Regions from separate parts of the Lysinibacillus sp. BSL11 genome, predicted to be linked through region 1. Evidence: riboswitches for the same ligand, from Rfam matches in the RefSeq annotation. Region 1 holds a riboswitch; the other holds the start of a gene.

Region 1 (3,217 bases):
AACCCTCTTTCGATTAATGAAAAATATAGCGGTATACAGACTAATAGGAATCGTAAGGACAACACCAATACCCCCTGCTAAGGCACGGGCTAATTCTAAAGAAAGATTTAAGGACAATGTAAGCCCTAATGTGGAAGAATTTTTTAAATAGAGAATAATCATAGGTATGGAGCCGCAAAGGTAGGCAAAGAATAAAATACTTGTAATAGTACCCATGATATCTTTACCGATTTCATGTCCCGAAGATTTAAGTGCTTTGACAGGGATCGTAGGATCTTGCTCGTATAAAGCAAAAATCGAGGAAGCCATTGTAATAGAAACATCCATTACTGCCCCGAGTGAGCCAATAAATAAACCTGCCATAAAGACGGTACGATAGGGACGCGTTAAAAATTGCATTTCTTCATAACGAAGACCATTTTCACCTGTCAACCACATTACAATAGAGCTTATGATAAGCGCTAGAATAGTGCCTAAAAGTGTGGACACGATGGCTACATATGTTTTTGTATTTAATCCACTAATAAGTAGTAGCGAGATAATTGTAAATAGCACCGCACAAATGCCGCTGACTACTAATAGGCTTACGCCCCCATGCTTCACATAAAGATCTAATGCGAATGATAAAATCACAGCATTGACCACCAGGCTAATGATAGAAAATAAGCCTTGTCTTTTACCTATAATAAGTAGGGCAAAAATAAAAATCCATGCAATCATTACCATGGTTTGATCACGTTTTAAATCGACAATGGTTCCTGTTAAAACTGATTGTGCTGTGCGATCATCTAGCGTGACAAAGATTTCATTGCCTACATGGTATTCTTGATCAAAAGCACCAGACGAAGAATAGTCATTCGTCAAATGAATGGATTGCCCCTTATGCTGACCATTTTTGATAATGGCCATAATTTCCTGTGTAAATAAAAAATCCTTATTTTCATACATGTCTTTCATTGGTTCTGATTTTGTTACATCCACTTGCGTTATTTTCGCTATCGGTCGATCATAAAATTGTTCATTATGATGTACGAAAACAATCGAAACCCCACAACAGAATGCTAATAGGGCATAGCAAATAGCTTGTTTAAAAGGTATATTTTTTAAAAATGTCAAGTAAATGACCTCCAAACGGCTAGACTGAATAGTCACTTGTAAAGGAACGTTTTTTTGATTAAGAAGTTCCATTAACAGGTTAAATGTCATCATTTTAATAACATCTTTTACATTTTTTAAGTCTCGTCAGAGCTGTTTAAAATTTATGCTTCCAAAAAAATTTAAAAAGAAGGATGGATAATATAATAAAATAGTGTTATCGTAAGACTAGCTAAATAAAAATATTCTTCGGGGTAGGGTGAAATTCCCGATCGGCGGTGATGAAGCAATTCAAAGTCCGTGAGCGCAAGCTGATTTGGTGCAAATCCAAAACCGACAGTTACAGTCTGGATGGGAGAAGGGTAAAAATGCGAACTTTTTAAATTGATTCTAATTTAGAAGGTTTATTTGACTATGCATTTATTACAAAACTTCCCAATCACCTTGTGGGAAGTTTTTTTATTTAGCTACAATCGAATAGAAGATGTTCTTCGGGGTAGGGTGAAATTCCCAATCGGCGGTGATGAAGCAATTCAAAGTCCGTGAGCGCAAGCTGATTTGGTGCAAATCCAAAACCGACAGTGATAGTCTGGATGGGAGAAGAACGAATGAGATAACAGTCTATGAAAAAATTGTTTTCAAATAGGCTTATTTGTTGATGTCTTATACTCCCAAAACCCCTTTGATGTAAAGGGGTTTTTATTTTTATATTGTTAACGAGAGAAGGGAGAAGGATAAGGATAAGGCACAAAAACAGGTGGATCAACTTTAAAAGTAAAGAATAGAAGTGCTAATAAAGTAGAGTAGGTGATGGAATGTTTACTGGACTTGTAGAGGATATTGGTATCATAAAAGCCGTGCAAAGCGATCGGAACAGTATGAAAATTACGATTCAATCAGCCAAGATAACGGAGGATGTCAAGCTTGGTGACAGTATAGCGGTCAATGGAGTTTGTTTAACGGTGACACATTTCACACAACAGCAGCTTACGATGGATGTTATGCCTGAAACAGTCAAAGCAACAAATTTACAGCAGCTGGCAATAGGTGATTCTGTTAATTTGGAGCGGGCCATGCCTGCTAATGGACGATTTGGAGGTCATTTTGTTGCTGGTCATGTTGATGGAGTCGGCAAAATTTTGCGAAAACGTCCAGTGGCAAACGCCGTTTATATTGATATCGAAATGTCTGAGGAACTAACCAACTTTTGTATTCCAAAGGGTTCCATAACAATTGATGGCACAAGCTTAACCCTTTTTCATGTTGAAGCCAATAGTGTCACGATTTCGCTCATTCCTCATACTTACAAAGAAACCGTTTTAGGTTTGAAGAGGGTTGGAGCAATCGTTAATATCGAAACCGATTTAGTCGGAAAATACATTATAGGGCAATTAAAAAAAGGGCAAACAACGCCAGCTATTACAAGAGATTATTTAGCACAACATGGTTTTTAAATCATAGAATAGGAGTTGATCATCGTGCTACATTCAATTGAAGAAGCCATAGAGGATTTAAGGCACGGCAATATGATTGTGGTGGTTGATGATGAGGATCGAGAAAATGAAGGAGATCTTCTGGCACTCGCTGAATTCATCACACCAGCAACAATCAACTTTATGGCAACCAATGGTAGAGGTTTAATTTGTACGCCGATTTCGCAGCAGCTTGCACAACAGCTAGATTTATATCCAATGGTTCAGCACAATACGGATAACCATCAAACCGCATTTACGATAAGCATCGACCATGTAGAAACAACGACAGGGATTAGCGCCTTTGAGCGTGCGCTAACGATACAAAGGATGATAGAAAAGCAAGCTAAGCCGACTGATTTTCGTCGACCAGGCCATATTTTTCCGTTGATTGCGAAAGAGCAAGGAGTGCTGCAACGGAGAGGGCACACAGAGGCGACGATTGATCTAGCGAAGCTTTGTGATAGTGTACCAGCAGGTGTTATTTGCGAAATTATGGGGGATGATGGGCACATGCTTCGGTTTGAAGAACTGACAAAGTTCGCTGCACATCATGGCTTAAAAATGATATCGATAGAAGCATTGGTTGCATATCGTAAACAATTATCCACTAATAAATCTAAAATTTCTATGTAAAAAGGAGAAAAAAC
Region 2 (3,217 bases), 220 kb from region 1:
AATTCTTTATCTACTACATAGGCAATAAAAATAGCAATGAATAAATTCCCTAGTGGAAGCATGATATTTGACACTAAAAAATCGGTTGCATCAAAAATACTTTTCTCAAAAATCATTATATCCGACAAAACACTCGAAGAAAGTGCAGCTGGAATAGCTGCAATAAACACGACTATACCAAGTAAAAGTGTCCACATTGGACGGGATTTCTGACTATTCTCCATAAATGCTGCGACAATAATCTCATATAAACTAAATGATGACGTTAATGTAGCAAATAAAAATAGCAATAAAAACATAGCTAAAAACACTTCACCGAATGGCATTTGACTAAAAGCTGTTGGTAGCACCATAAATAGCAAACCTGGACCTGCTGCTGGCTCTAAATCAAAGGCGAACACCACAGGGAAAATTGCTAATCCTGCTAAAAATGAAACAAGCACGGTTAACAACACTACAGAACCTGCTGAATTCGGAAGACTGACATCTTTTTTTAGATAAGAGCTATATGTAACTAGACAAGAAAAGCCTACTGCTAACCCAAAGAACGATTGCCCTAGGGCTTCTAATAATGCCTTACCCGTAATATTCGAGAAATCTGGCCATAAGAAGAATTTTACCCCTTCCATTGCCCCATCTAATGTAACAGCACGCACAACAAGGACAATGAACATTATGAAAAGTAACGGCATCATCCATTTATTGGCCTTTTCAATCCCATTTTGTACACCTAATGAAATCACAAGTACGTTGACCAATGTAAACAACACTAGACCAACTAGCGTAATCCAAGGTGTGCCTATAATTTTTCCAAATAATTCAGTTGGATCTACTGCCGGATCAATTACCGCGCCAGCTACACCTAGCCCACTATAAATAAAGATCCAACCTCCAACTACGCTATAAAAAGTTAATAATAAAAAACAACCTAGCACGCCCATTCGACCAATCCAAGCCCAGCCTGGCTTAGTTGGAGCAATTTTTTTATACGCTGTTACAGCCTCGGATTGTGTACCACGTCCTAAAACATACTCGGATAATAACATCGGTAGCCCTATTAACAAGGTAAATAACACAAAGATAAGGAAAAATGCTCCCCCACCACTTTGTCCTGTTACATAGGGAAGTTTCCAAATTGCCCCTAGTCCGATCGCCGCACCAGCTGATGCTAAAATAAAACCTAATTTACTAGACCATTGTCCTTTTTTTCCACTCATCTCTTCAAACTCCTCAAACATTCTAAACTCTTCTCTATTTTACATGAAAATGTAGCTTTCGACTAGGTTATAATCATAAAGTACTATTTAGCTATTTTACTCTATTACTTTTTTCTATATTTATCCGTTAGTTTTGCCTTTCTATTCTTCACACCTTTTCCTATCCATCGTTCCTTCCAACAAAAAAACCTCAGGTATATTGACCCGAGGTTAGTAAAAATTATTTTGTTATATAGATAGAACGCTGGCGGTCGATCCATTTGCGCATTGTTGTAAATAAAAATGCCATAATAGCCGTTAATAAAATACCTTTCACAATGTTAAATGGTAAAATCCCAGCGATAATCATTTTATAAAGTGAATCACCTACAACAGGCTCCATACCTAAGAAGTATGTGTACATCGGTAAAAATACTGCGTAATTTAAAATACTCATGCCTACTGCCATTACAACTGTCCCAGTCGCTAAACCTCCAACAAGACCAGCAATTGTTTTAAAGCGATTAAAAATAAGGCTTACTGGTAAAATAAATAAAATACCCGTTGCAAAGTTGGCCATATGACCTACTGGCACACCTGTTGGCGTTCCAGAGAAAATCCAATCCAATACATTTTTAAATAATTCTACTAAAATACCAGCTACAGGCCCCATTGTGATGGCTGCTATTAATGCAGGCATATCACTAAAGTCCACTTCCAAAAATGCTGGGAATGGTGGAATTGGGAAATTAAAAAGCATTAATAAAAACGAAATACTGCTCAGCATGCCAATCGTAATAAACGATTGGAGTTTAACATTTTTCTTCATAGAAAACTCTCTCCTCTTTGCTGATTCAATCTCGCAAGAAGAAAGGTGACGATCTTTCAATTGTTAGCACGAAAAAACCCTTATGCATGAAGAGCACAAGGGAGAAAGGCATGACGAATAAGCGTCAATTTAAACTATTTTTGAGCACCGTTTAAAAAGCCATACAAAAAAAGCGCTCGGTCATAGTTTATTTCATAACAATGAATGACGATCGTACCTCCATCTTCTCCCATCCAGACTTTAACTGTCGGCCTCGGAATCACACCAAGTCAGCCATGCAAATAAATTTGCACAGGTCGCGGGCTGAAGAGCGAAGCATAAACCATTCGAGTTAATGGAAACATTAACGGTTCACCACTCTATTACCGCCGGTCGGGATTTTCACCCTGCCCCGAAGATGAATCATATTATTTTATACTACAACCTTACTATAATTAATTATTAAGAAAAAGTAAATAGTTCTGCTTAAAAAAATCCGATTAGATTTGTATGTATTATAAAAATGGAGCATTCCATGTTACAGGGATGCTCCATTTTTGATTCTGACTAAGGCATAGATTGTTTATTTGGCCCCACAGGCTTTGGCAAATACGTTTTTAAATCGAATCCTTCCCAGCTTTCTTGGACCACATTATCTAAGCGTAATTGTTGGTCAAAGCTAGCAGCAGTTAACATCATAGCTTCAATCAATTGGGTAGCGCGAATCGGCTCCATCGATGCTAAATCTAAGGGAATATCGAATGTTACGACTACACCTTCCGCTTCCTCTTTCACGGTATATGTTACGTTTTCAGGAACCACTGTTACATAAACATCATCATTTTTGTTTTTCATTAGTGTAAGTGCCTCTGTAACATTAGCAAATGTTTGACGGAAATCTGGTGACAGATATTCTGCCCCATTACCATCTTGGTATAAATAATAATTAAAATGCTTAGCGTTTGTTAATGACATGGCTTGACTTGGCTCACCCTCTTGAGAAAACTCATAAGGTGTGCCATCTTCATTTTGAATCTCAACTTCCGTATATTCAGAATCCGAGAAGGTATCCTCTAAAGTCCCTTTGTATTCATTAACGGTAGCTGATGCAACATCATAGTCATTGTCCTTTGGTAAAACGTGGACAAGCTTGTCTTCCTTCTCCTTCAGTTCACCTTTAAAAGGATGATATTCCGTAAACCCTTTGGCTTCT

The links. Region 1 has a riboswitch for FMN ahead of ribE (riboflavin synthase). Riboswitches for the same ligand answer to the same signal wherever they lie in the genome.
Region 2: linked by a shared signal. The riboswitch ahead of RCJ95_RS03850 (ECF transporter S component) and the one ahead of ribE (riboflavin synthase) in region 1 are both predicted to bind FMN.

The regions. Positions count from the first base shown of each region.
Region 1 is NZ_JAVGCX010000002.1:13,995-17,211, reverse strand. Features, by position in the region: gene RCJ95_RS02730 (YibE/F family protein) at 1-1,116, opposite strand, end outside; FMN riboswitch at 1,337-1,462, shown strand; FMN riboswitch at 1,579-1,704, shown strand; gene ribE (riboflavin synthase) at 1,911-2,549, shown strand; gene ribB (3,4-dihydroxy-2-butanone-4-phosphate synthase) at 2,574-3,203, shown strand.
Region 2 is NZ_JAVGCX010000002.1:235,535-238,751, forward strand. Features, by position in the region: gene RCJ95_RS03845 (sodium-dependent transporter) at 1-1,217, opposite strand, end outside; gene RCJ95_RS03850 (ECF transporter S component) at 1,438-2,025, opposite strand; FMN riboswitch at 2,243-2,428, opposite strand; gene RCJ95_RS03855 (RNA polymerase subunit sigma) at 2,572-3,217, opposite strand, start outside.